Regions from separate parts of the Pseudomonas sp. BR20 genome, predicted to be linked through region 2. Evidence: predicted binding sites of a transcription regulator. Region 2 holds the regulator's gene; each other region holds the start of a gene.

The links. Region 2 encodes sigma-54, which starts transcription at its own class of promoters, with help from an activator protein. Its sites were predicted from a motif close to ANTGGCATNNANNTTGCTNT; they were not measured.
Region 1: glnK (P-II family nitrogen regulator) is a predicted target of sigma-54. The motif match lies at 1,681-1,700, and genes of this name have one in related genera.
Region 3: ACHPFG_RS24170 (circularly permuted type 2 ATP-grasp protein) is a predicted target of sigma-54. The motif match lies at 2,071-2,090, and genes of this name have one in related genera.

The regions. Positions count from the first base shown of each region.
Region 1 covers NZ_CP172012.1:6,636,228-6,640,361, reverse strand. The annotation lists gene ACHPFG_RS30715 (YifB family Mg chelatase-like AAA ATPase) at 1-1,009, opposite strand, end outside; gene ACHPFG_RS30710 (accessory factor UbiK family protein) at 1,226-1,486, opposite strand; gene glnK (P-II family nitrogen regulator) at 1,908-2,246, shown strand; gene ACHPFG_RS30700 (ammonium transporter) at 2,281-3,618, shown strand; gene ACHPFG_RS30695 (secondary thiamine-phosphate synthase enzyme YjbQ) at 3,818-4,134, shown strand, end outside.
Region 2 covers NZ_CP172012.1:1,208,645-1,212,778, forward strand. The annotation lists gene rapZ (RNase adapter RapZ) at 1-389, opposite strand, end outside; gene ptsN (PTS IIA-like nitrogen regulatory protein PtsN) at 392-856, opposite strand; gene hpf (ribosome hibernation-promoting factor, HPF/YfiA family) at 867-1,172, opposite strand; gene ACHPFG_RS05385 (RNA polymerase factor sigma-54) at 1,248-2,741, opposite strand; gene lptB (LPS export ABC transporter ATP-binding protein) at 2,927-3,652, opposite strand; gene lptA (lipopolysaccharide transport periplasmic protein LptA) at 3,652-4,134, opposite strand, start outside.
Region 3 covers NZ_CP172012.1:5,256,410-5,260,543, reverse strand. The annotation lists gene ACHPFG_RS24190 (YkgJ family cysteine cluster protein) at 1-124, shown strand, start outside; gene ACHPFG_RS24185 (START domain-containing protein) at 166-771, shown strand; gene ACHPFG_RS24180 (hypothetical protein) at 875-1,111, shown strand; gene ACHPFG_RS24175 (ribonuclease E inhibitor RraB) at 1,325-1,666, shown strand; gene ACHPFG_RS24170 (circularly permuted type 2 ATP-grasp protein) at 2,123-3,532, shown strand; gene ACHPFG_RS24165 (alpha-E domain-containing protein) at 3,537-4,134, shown strand, end outside.

The sequences.
Region 1 (4,134 bases), 1.2 Mb from region 2:
GCGCCGGGAAACTCACTCGGTCGCGAGCGCGGGAAATCACGATATGCCCCGACTCCAGCGGTTCACGCAGCACTTCCAACACCTTGCGATCAAATTCCGGCAGCTCATCGAGAAACAGCACCCCATGATGAGCCAGGGTGATTTCTCCCGGCTGTGGTTTCGAGCCGCCGCCCACCAGTGCCGGGCCTGATGCCGAGTGATGCGGTTGGCGGAACGGTCGATGGGGCCAATGGCTCAGCGGTGCCAGGCTTACAACTGATTGAATCGCGGCAACCTCAAGCGCCTCCTGTTCGCTCAACGGCGGCAACAAACCTGGCAGGCGGCTGGCGAGCAAGGTCTTGCCGGTGCCGGGCGGCCCACTGAACAAAAGGTTATGCGCGCCCGCTGCCGCAATCAGCAACGCTCGCTTGGCCGCGAGCTGGCCCTGGACTTCACTCAGGTCCGGATAGGGCTTGTTCAAGTACATCAAACCATCGGACTTGTATGGCTCGATCGGCACATGCCCATTCAGGTGCGCCACCACTTGCAGCAGGTGGTCCACCGCAATCACCTTCAACCCCGACGCCAGGCACGCCTCCTCGGCATTCGCCCGAGGCACTATCACGGTGCGCCCGGCCTTGCGCGCCGCCAGCGCGGCTGGCAACACGCCTTTTACCGCACGCACTTCGCCGGAAAGCGCCAACTCCCCCAGGCATTCCACGTCATCGAGCATCAACGCCGGCACCTGCGCGCTGGCCGCCAGGATTCCCAGGGCAATCGCCAGGTCAAAACGGCCGCCGTCCTTGGGCAGGTCGGCGGGCGCTAGATTGAGGGTGATCCGGCGGGCAGGGTATTGCAACGCGGAGTTGAGAATAGCGCTGCGTACGCGGTCCTTGCTTTCCTTGACCGCGGTTTCCGGCAGCCCCACCAGCGTCAGGGACGGCAGACCATTGGCCATATGCACCTCGACGGTGACGGCAGGGGCTTCGACGCCGATCTGGGCGCGGCTGTGGACGATGGCGAGGGACATGCTCGTTCCTTGAAAAGGGGAGGCCGCTTCCTGCGGTGTTTCAAGGGTAGACGAGGTAGGGAAGAGCGAGGCGGGGAGGTTTTACAGAACGTATCCAGAACAAAAGGTTGAGCAAATGTGCGAGGGGGCTTGCTCCCGATAGCAATGTGTCAGTCAGCATTGATACCGGCTGATACACCGCCATCGGGAGCAAGCCCCCTCCCACACTGATCGCATTTATTCAGCAGGAGGGGTCAACCGTGCTTCCAGCTCTGCAACTTTCGCCTCCAGGCTCTCCAACCGCGCACGGGTGCGGGCGAGAACCACCATCTGGCTATCAAACTCTTCACGACTCACCAGGTCGAGCTTGCTGAAACCGCTTTGCAGCAAGGCCTTGAACTGGCTTTCGATTTCATTGCGGGGCAGCGGGGTGTCGCCGCTGAACAGACGAGAGGCGTGGCCGCTCAGGGCGTCGAGGAGGTCTTTGGGCGCGAGCATGAGGAATATTCCGGAAAACTGTTGGCGGGCAGTGTATCACGCAGCGTCTATAGTCTTTTTCACGGCCTGAGTCGCACGCTTTTCGCGCATCAGGCTGGGCAGCTATGCGCTGTTTTAGTGCGCATTGCCGTCGCCAGATAGCCCCGCTGGTGGGCTTGAGTGGGCAAAGGACTGATTTCAGTGATTTTTACGGAGCTGGCAAGGTTTCTGCTTAGACGATCATGACCCATGCACTGATGCAGTCGCTGTGACGAATGCAGTGCGCCGACGGATCAGGGGTACAGGTTTCGTCACCAGTGGTTCGCTGGCGTCGCAATGGCAACTGCCCTGCGACGATGCGTTACAAAGCCAGGCACTGCGCTTAGACTTGAGACGGGTTTGTTTTCCTGGGGCAAGTCCACCAATTCGGGAGAGAGTTTTCATGAAGCTAGTCACTGCCATCATCAAGCCGTTCAAGTTGGACGATGTACGCGAGTCGTTGTCCGAGATCGGCGTGCAGGGCATTACCGTTACTGAGGTCAAGGGCTTCGGTCGGCAGAAGGGTCACACCGAGCTGTATCGCGGCGCGGAATATGTAGTCGATTTCCTGCCGAAGGTGAAGATTGATGTCGCTATTGACGACAAGGATCTTGACCGGGTTATCGAGGCGATAACCAAGGCCGCCAACACCGGCAAGATCGGTGACGGCAAGATCTTCGTGGTCAATCTGGAACAGGCTATTCGCATCCGTACCGGCGAAACCGATACCGACGCAATCTAAGCCGCCAAACCCCAACGCCCCAGGAGAAAACAATATGACTCTGCGTAAATTCGCAGGGCTCGGAGCCCTGTTGTCCATCGTAATGCCAAGCCTGGCCATGGCGGCAGACGAAGTGGCTGCTCCAGTCCTCAATTCCGGCGACACCGCCTGGATGCTCACATCCACTGCGCTGGTGCTGTTCATGACCATTCCAGGCCTGGCGCTGTTCTACGGCGGCATGGTGCGCTCCAAAAACATTCTTTCGGTAATGATGCAGTGCTTCGCCATCACGGGCCTGATCAGCATCCTGTGGGTCGTCTACGGCTATAGCATCGCGTTCGATACCACGGGTATGGAACAGGGTGTGGTCAACTTCAATTCCTTCTTCGGCGGCATGGGCAAGGCGTTCCTGGCGGGTGTGACCCCAGCCAGCATCACCGGGCCGGCTGCGCTGTTCCCGGAAGCAGTGTTCATCACCTTCCAGATGACCTTCGCCATCATCACCCCGGCACTGATCGTCGGTGCGTTCGCCGAACGCATGAAGTTCTCCGCCATGCTGATCTTCATGGCTATCTGGTTCACTCTGGTCTATGCGCCAATCGCCCACATGGTGTGGAGCGGCAACGGTGGCCTGCTATGGGACTGGGGCGTGCTGGACTTCGCCGGCGGCACCGTGGTGCACATCAATGCCGGTGTTGCTGGCCTGGTGGCGTGCATCGTGCTCGGCAAGCGTAAAGGCTTCCCGACCACTCCAATGGCGCCTCACAACCTGGGCTACACCCTGGTGGGTGCTGCCATGCTGTGGGTTGGCTGGTTCGGCTTCAACGCCGGCTCGGCGGCTGCGGCCAACGGCACCGCCGGTATGGCGATGCTGGTGACTCAGATTGCTACCGCTGCTGCAGCACTGGGCTGGATGTTCGCCGAGTGGATCACTCACGGTAAGCCAAGCGCACTGGGCATCGCCTCGGGTGTCGTGGCTGGTCTGGTAGCCGTTACGCCTGCCGCTGGCACTGTTGGCCCGATGGGCGCTCTGGTGATCGGCCTGGTGGCCGGTGTGATCTGCTTCTTCTGCGCCACCAGCCTCAAGCGCAAACTGGGCTATGACGACTCCCTGGACGCATTCGGCGTGCACGGTATCGGTGGTATCGTCGGTGCGATCCTCACCGGTGTGTTTGCAGCCCCTGCATTGGGCGGCTTCGGCACCGTGACTGACATCGCAGCTCAAGTCTGGATCCAGTGCAAAGGTGTCGGCTTCACCGTGATCTACACGGCCATCGTCACCTACGTCATCCTCAAGGTGCTGGACATGGTCATGGGCCTGCGTGTCACCGAAGAGGAAGAGGCTGTCGGCCTCGACCTGGCGCAACACAACGAACGCGGCTACAACCTGTAAGTACGCGAAAAAAAGATGCCCGGCTTGCCGGGCATTTTTTTGCCTGGCGTTTGTCAGTCATAACAAGCTGTGCCGGTTTTTGCGCAGAGTTTGTCATGCACTTTCCACCGTGCGAATGTCTTACAGGCATGTAGGCGTATTCGGCACTTTGTTTTTTCCCAGAGCGCGCTAGAATGCGCGCCGATGGGCGGAGAACTGTATGTGGCAACAGACCCTGATTACCCTGCGGGCCAAGCCCCGGGGCTTTCACCTGGTGACTGACGAGTTGCTTGCCGGTTTGCCTGAACTGAAGGCCTGCCGTGTGGGCCTGTTGCACCTGTGGCTGCAGCACACCTCGGCCTCGTTGACCGTCAACGAGAATGCCGATCCGGCGGTTCGTCGTGACTTCGAGCGTTTTTTCAACTCGCTGGTGCCGCAGGGCCGCGCCGGGTTCGAACACAACGACGAAGGTCTGGATGATCTGCCGGCGCACTTCAAGGCCAGTCTCCTGGGCTGCCAGCTGAGTTTGCCGGTCAA
Region 2 (4,134 bases):
GGCCCCAGCAGCTTGGTTTCATCCTCGATGGCTTCGGCCAGAGAACGGTGTGGGCTGCTGAGGGGGTGACGTCGACGGGTCTCTGAGAAGCGCTTAAGCAGGGTTTCTTCGTCGGCGTCCAGATACAGCACATCGCAGTGAATGTGCTTGGCGCGCACTTCTTCGAGCAATTCCGGAAAACGCGTGAGGTGGCTCGGCAGGTTGCGGGCGTCAATCGAAACGGCGACCAGGGGTTGCGCCAATTCGGTATGGATCAGTGCCCGCTCTGCCAATTCCGGGAGCAGTCCGGCCGGCAAGTTGTCGATGCAATAGAATCCGTTGTCCTCAAGAACGTTGAGGGCGGTACTTTTACCTGAGCCGGAGCGGCCGCTGACGATGATCAAACGCATGATTACTGCCCGTTTTGCTCATCCAGGACAACTTGGTACAGCGCCTCGTTGCTACTGGCACTGCGCAGTTTGTCGCGTACTTCCTTGCGGTCGAGCATGCTTGCGATCTGCCGAAGCAGTTCCAGGTGTGCATCGGTGGCGGCCTGGGGGACCAGCAGAACAAAAAGCAGGTCCACCGGGGCACCGTCGATCGCGTCGAAATCGATAGGTGCGTCCAGGTGCAGCAGGGCGCTGACAGGTGTCTCGCAGCCTTTGAGGCGGCAGTGAGGAATGGCGATGCCGTTGCCAAAACCGGTGGAACCGAGTTTTTCACGGGCGATCAGAGCCTCAAAGACATCCTGCATCTCCAGATCAGGCACTTGGCTGCTGATCAGGTTGGCAATTTGTTCGAGGGCTTTCTTCTTGCTGCCGCCCGGCACGTTCACGAGGGAACGGCCGGGGGTCAGGATGGTTTCAAGTCGGATCATGGGGGGAGAGTTAACGACCTGTGCCCTGAAGCAGGCTCAGATTCTTTTCCTTATGCTTTTTGAGTTGGCGGTCAAGCTTGTCTGTGAGCAAGTCGATTGATGCATACATGTCTTCATGTTCGGCATTGGCGACCACTTCTCCACCGGGTATCTGAAGTGTCGCTTCGATTTTCTGCTGAAGCTTGTCGACCTTCATGATGACCTGCACGTTGGTGATCTTGTCGAAATGGCCCTCAAGCTTCCTCAGCTTCTGCTCGACGTAGTCGCGTAGTGGAGGGGTGACTTCTATATGGTGTCCACTGATGTTGACTTGCATACAGCTTCTCCTTCGTTGCCAGTGCATAAAGCGGCGGGTAGGAATACCCGCCACTGGAACGCTGTGGCCCGCCCGTCACATCAAACGCTTACGCTCGCTGGAAGGCGCGATCCCAAGGGATTCGCGGTACTTGGCGACGGTTCGACGGGCGACCTGAATGCCTTGTGCTTCCAGTAAACCAGCGATCTTGCTGTCACTCAACGGCTTTTTCTGATTTTCAGCAGCAACCAGTTTTTTGATGATCGCGCGGATTGCCGTAGACGAGCATTCACCGCCTTCCGAGGTGCTGACATGACTGGAGAAAAAGTATTTCAACTCATAAATACCCCGTGGGGTATGCATGAATTTTTGTGTGGTCACCCGGGAAATCGTCGATTCGTGCATGCCCACTGCTTCTGCGATGTCGTGCAGGACCAGCGGCTTCATCGCCTCGTCACCATATTCCAGGAAGCCGCGCTGGTGCTCGACGATCTGGGTGGCCACTTTCATCAGGGTTTCGTTGCGGCTTTGCAGGCTCTTGATGAACCAGCGCGCTTCCTGCAACTGGTTGCGCATGAAGGTGTTGTCGGCACTGGTGTCGGCGCGGCGCACAAAACCGGCATATTGCGGGTTGACCCGCAGGCGCGGCACCGATTCCTGGTTCAGTTCCACCAGCCAGCGTTCGTTGTCCTTGCGCACGATCACGTCGGGAACGACGTATTCGGCTTCGCTGGACTCAATCTGCGAGCCTGGACGCGGGTTGAGGCTTTGCACCAGCTCGATGACCTGGCGCAGGTCGTCTTCCTTGAGCTTCATGCGCCGCATCAACTGGCTGTAGTCGCGGCTGCCCAGCAGGTCAATGTAGTCGGTGACCAGGCGCTGGGCCTCGGCGAGCCATGGGGTCTTGGCGGGCAACTGACGCAGTTGCAGCAGCAGGCATTCGCTCAGGGTGCGGGCACCGATGCCGGCGGGCTCGAATTGTTGGATGCGGTGCAGGACCGCTTCGATTTCGTCCAGCTCGATGTCCAGTTCCGGGTCGAAGGCCTCGAGAATCTCCTCCAGCGTCTCGTCCAGATAGCCCTGGTTATTGATGCAGTCGATCAGGGTCACGGCGATCAGGCGATCGGTGTCCGACATCGGCGCGAGGTTCAGTTGCCACAGCAGATGGCTCTGCAGGCTCTCGCCGGCGGAAGTGCGGGTGGTGAAGTCCCACTCGTCATCGTCATTGCTGGGCAGGCTGCTGGCGCTGGTCTGGTAGACATCCTCCCAGGCGGTGTCCACCGGGAGCTCGTTGGGAATACGTTCGTTCCAATCGCCTTCCTCCAGGTTATCCACCGTGGGGGCGGTTTCCTGGTAGGAGGGTTCCTGTACGTCGGAATTGGGTTTTTGCTCGATGTTGTCGGCCAGTGGGTCTGCATTATCGAAGTCGTCGCCTTCTTCCTGGCGTTCGAGCATCGGATTGGACTCCAGGGCCTCCTGGATTTCCTGTTGCAGGTCCAGGGTCGACAATTGGAGCAGGCGGATGGCCTGTTGCAGCTGCGGTGTCATCGTCAGCTGCTGGCCCATTCTCAGGACTAGCGATGGTTTCATGGCAGGGGCTTAACACCTTATTCGCCGGCGCAATGCGCCATCCACGACAGGGCGCGTGAGCGCCAAACATAAGCAAATTATATGCCTGATATCGGGGGCTTTGCCTAGAGCGCGGTAACAATAAAAATCCGGAGGTTTTCATTGACTCCCGCGCGCTTTGGCGAGCGGCCGTGACACCACGGTGTTTACAGGCGAAACTCGTGACCCAGGTACACTTCCTTGACCAGCTCGTTGGCCAGGATGGTGGCAGAGTCGCCTTCGGCGATCAGCTGACCATCGTTGACGATATACGCGGTTTCACAGATGTCGAGGGTCTCACGCACGTTGTGGTCGGTGATCAGTACACCGATGCCCTTGGCCTTGAGGTGATGGATGATCTGCTTGATGTCGCCGACCGAGATGGGGTCGACGCCGGCAAACGGTTCGTCCAGCAGGATGAACTTGGGGGCGGTGGCCAGGGCGCGGGCGATTTCCACGCGACGCCGCTCGCCACCGGACAGGCTCATGCCAAGGTTGTCTCGAATGTGGTTGATGTGGAATTCCTGAAGCAGGCTTTCCAATTCTTTGCGGCGGCCTTCACGGTCGAGTTCCTTGCGGGTTTCAAGGATGGCCATGATGTTGTCGGATACCGACAGCTTGCGGAAGATCGACGCTTCCTGCGGAAGATAGCCGATACCGGCACGGGCGCGCCCGTGCATTGGCTGGTGGCTTACATCCAGGTCGTCGATCAGTACGCGACCTTGGTCCGCCTGGACCAGGCCGACAATCATGTAGAAGCAGGTAGTCTTGCCGGCGCCGTTGGGGCCAAGCAAGCCGACGATCTGGCCGCTGTCGATCGACAGGCTGACGTCGCGCACGACCTGACGGCTTTTATAGGCCTTGGCCAGATGCTGGGCTTTCAGGGTTGCCATTACTCGGCCTTCTTCTTCGGCTGGATAACCATGTCGATACGGGGGCGTGGCGCGGTGACCTTGCTGCCATTGGCGCGACCGGCGTTGGCAATCTGCTTCACGGTGTCATAGGTGATCTTTTCACCTTCCGTGGAGTTGCCATCGGGGCTGAGTACCTTGGCCTGGTCGATCAGCACGATGCGATTCTGCTGGGCGTGATACTGGATGGTCTTGCCGTAGCCCTTCATCGGGCCGGTGTCGGTAGCCGACTGCTTCTGTTCGAAGTAAGCCAGGTTGCCCACCGACGTCACCACGTCGATATCGCCCGCTTGGGTGCGCGTCAGTGTCACCGTGTTGCCGGTGATCTTCATCGAACCCTGGGTGATGATCACGCCGCCGGTATAGGTGGCGACGCCTTGCTTGTCATCCAGTTGCGCATCGTCAGCCGAGATGTGGATCGGTTGCTGGCTATCGTTCGGCAGAGCCCAGGCGCTCACGCTTCC
Region 3 (4,134 bases), 2.6 Mb from region 2:
GTTCGGCCAACCGGAGCGCCCGGCGGTGTGCAGTGATTTCAAGGCGGATATCGATGTCTGCGGCACCGACCAGGCCGATGCGATCCGGTTGATCGGCTGGTGGGAGCAGATGACGGCGGCTTGATGGGCTTTACTATTGGAACTTCAACAATAAGGAATACAACAATGGGTTCGCTGAAACGACTGGCTGTGCTGTGCGGTTTTACGCTGTTATTTGCTGCCACTGCCCAGGCTGAGGATTGGCAAGTCGCCAAGGATGAAGACGGTATCAAGGTGTCCCTGAGCGAAGTCGCGGGCTCCAAATACAAGGCGTATCGCGGTGTGACCGTGATCAAGGCGCCTGTCGCCAAGATCCAGGCCCTGCAGGAAGATGTGGTCGGCGCCTGTTCGTGGATTCATGAGTGCAAATCCCAGAAGCTGGTCGACAAGAAAGGCGATGAGGCCTGGACCTACACCCAGTTCAAGGCGCCGTTCCCGGTGACCGATCGTGATTCGTACATCCATGTCACCACCACCAAGGACGCCGACGGCAGCGTAACCCGCAAGTTGCAGGGCGTGCCGACCTACAAGCCCGAAGAAAAAGGCTACGTGCGTGTCGCCCAGGTCGAGGGCTTCTGGAAACTGGTGCCTAAAGGCGCCAATGAGACCGAAGTCACCTACCAGGTACACACCGAGCCAGGCGGCAGCGTCCCGTCGTGGTTGGCCAACAAGTTCGTGGTGGAGGCGCCGTTCAACACTTTGAAAGCCTTGAAAGAACACGCTGAAAAATAAACGCAGTTGATCCGGTGCCTCCTGACCTGAGTGGAACGTTTGCCGAGCCCTCAAGGTCCAGATAGTTGTGAACCCACACACGGGTTTTATCGAGGAGGCACCGATGCAAAAGTGGCAGATTACCTTCGTTGATGATCACGGCGTACAGTCCGTGGAGCAGTTCACCTGCGAGCAGAAGCCCAGCCTCGAAGATGCGGCACACATGATTCGCAACAAGTTGGTGCCGGTGGCCGCCGAACTGGACCTCAATGATCTTGAGGGGCGCAAACCCGAGCCAACGGTCAAGATCCTCAAAGACCAGAACAGTATTCAAATCCTCGACATCTCTCCCGCCGCCTGAATATTCCCTGTATGCCATTCAAGCACCTCTGGTGGAGGTGATAGCTTCGCGCTACTCTGCAAGTGAGATCAGCGAATGAATCGCTAAGGTCTGGTCTTGTCAGCTACATGCTTGTTTTCCCGTGGTGATGTTGTTGCCGTGGTACCCGCGCCGTAAGCGCGCGGGCTTTGGGAAGCACGGAAAGTCTATCCATCGGTTTGAGGAGGACGTTTCATGAGCACAGCCTATCAAGAAGACATCAGCACCAACGTTCTGCGCCGCATGAAAGAAGGCGGCTTCGACTTTTCACGTTTCCACCCCATTGAGTTCTACGCCATTTTCCCGGATGAGGAACGGGCGCGCAGGGCTGCGGGTGAATTTCGTGGCGAGTCCCTGAATGCCCAAGTCAGCGCGCGCGACGATGGCGCCTGGTACTTGGAACTGAGCAAGATCATGTTTGCAACCTACGACGGCATAGGAGACTTCGAGCAAGACTTTGAAGCGGTGGTCGAGCCGCTGGGAGGGATCATCGAAGGATGGGGCGTCAAGCAGGAGGTGCGTGGGTTACCCATGTAGCGCGACTGTATGAGCAACGCAGCGTATCGGCTGACCTTAGGGTCGGCCGATTTTGTATGGGCTGCGTGAAGGTTTGCGGAACTTGCGCTGCCCTTTCTTGCACCAAAAAAAAAGCCACCCGAAAAGGGTGGCTGAAAGGGAAGACCGTAGGAGCCGGTCAGTACACGAGCCTCAAGGTACCGAGTGCGGGATGGGTAAGGCTGTAGGACGTGTCCTGTTCAACTGATGGGGCCGATTATCCGCAGGCTTGCGTGGGCAGTGAAATCAACTCTGACTATGCTGTTGATAGCCAAAGCTTGCATTGCCATGAAGCGTGCAGCAGTGCAGTGGGGATTCTGCGCACCAGGACGGTGCGATCAGGTCTTTGCTTATATTCAACCCACTGATTTTTAAGTGTTTATGCCGCTGGCACGGGCCTTGCGATGGTTCTTGCGTCCGGGTGACAAGGAGTACGGCATGATCCGCACTTATTACGACGAAATGTACGATGGGGCAGGGCAGGTTCGCCCTCACTACCGCGAGTTCGCCCGCTGGTTGTCCGAAACCCCCGCTGAACTGCTGGCCCAGCGCCGGCGCGAAGCCGACTTGCTGTTTCACCGCGCCGGGATCACCTTCACGCTTTACGGGGACGAGCAGGGCACCGAGCGCCTGATTCCTTTTGACACCATCCCTCGCAGCATTCCCGCCAGCGAATGGCGAATGGTCGAACGTGGCTGCATCCAACGGGTCAAGGCGCTGAACATGTTTCTCGCCGACCTCTATCACGACCAACGCATCATCAAGGCCGGGATCATTCCCGCCGAACAGGTGCTGGCTAACGAGCAATACCAGTTGGCGATGCAGGGGCTGAACCTGCACCGCGATCTGTATTCCCACATCTCCGGGGTCGACCTCGTACGCGATGGCGACGGCACCTACTACGTGCTGGAAGACAACCTGCGTACACCGAGCGGCGTGAGCTACATGCTCGAAGACCGCAAGATGATGATGCGCCTGTTCCCCGAGTTGTTCGCCGCCCAGCGTATCGCGCCGATCGATCATTACCCCAACCTGCTGCTCGATACCCTTAAAAGTGCCAGCCCCCTGGATAACCCCAGCGTGGTGGTACTGACCCCGGGGCGCTTCAACAGCGCGTTCTTTGAGCATGCGTTTTTAGCCCGGGAAATGGGTGTGGAGTTGGTGGAAGGCGCGGATCTGTTTGTGCGCGACGACCGCGTATTCATGCGCACCACCGACGGCCCCAAAGCCGTGGACGTGATCTACCGTCGCCTTGACGACGCATTCCTCGACCCGCTGGCGTTCAACCCGGACTCCATGCTCGGCGTGCCCGGCCTGCTGGCGGCGTATCGCTCGGGCAATGTGGTGCTGGCCAATGCCATCGGCACCGGGGTGGCGGATGACAAGTCTGTGTACCCCTTCGTCACCGAGATGATCCGTTTTTACCTGGATGAAGAACCGATCCTGCAGAACGTTCCCACCTTCCAATGCCGTAAGCCCGACGAATTGTCACACGTGCTGGCCAACCTGCCGGACCTGGTGGTGAAGGAAACCCAGGGCTCCGGCGGCTACGGCATGCTGGTGGGGCCGGCGTCCACGGCCGCTGAAATCGAAGCCTTCCGCGCCCGCATCAAGGCCAAGCCCCACGCCTATATCGCACAGCCAACCCTATGCTTATCCACCTGCCCGACCTTTGTCGAAAACGGCATTGCGCCGCGCCATATCGACCTGCGCCCGTTCGTGTTGTCCGGCAAGGAAACCCGGGTGGTACCCGGCGGCTTGACCCGTGTCGCGCTGCGCGAAGGGTCGCTGGTGGTCAATTCATCCCAGGGCGGCGGCACCAAAGACACCTGGGTGGTCGAGGACTGATGCCATGTTGAGTAGAACTGCCTCGGATTTGTACTGGATGTCGCGCTACCTGGAACGCGCTGAAAACCTCGCGCGCATGCTCGATGTCAGTTATTCGCTGTCGCTGATGCCCCAGGATGGGCGCGGTGATGGCCTGCATGAACTGGCCATGCCGCTGTTGATCACCGGCACGCTGGATGATTATCGCGAGCGCCACGGTGAATTGCATGCCGAACGCCTGTTGCATTTTTTCGCACTGGATGCGGCCAACCCGGCCAGTATCTACAGTTGTCTCGGCGCCGCGCGGGCCAGTGCCCATGCCGTTCGTGGGCGAATTACCGCGGACATGTGGGAAAACATCAACGCCACGTGGCTGGATATTCGCGAAATCTCACAGCAGGGTCTCAGCCGCTACGGCATGAGCCGGTTTTGCGAGTGGGTCAAGGAGCGTTCCCATCTGTTTCGGGGGGCGACCTACGGCACCATCATGCGCAATGACGCCTTTCGTTTTATTCGGCTGGGTACGTTTATCGAGCGCGCCGACAACACCCTGCGCCTGCTGGATGCGCGTTATGAAATGGCCGGCGACCAGGCCGACGCCGTCACCGATGGCACCGCCCACG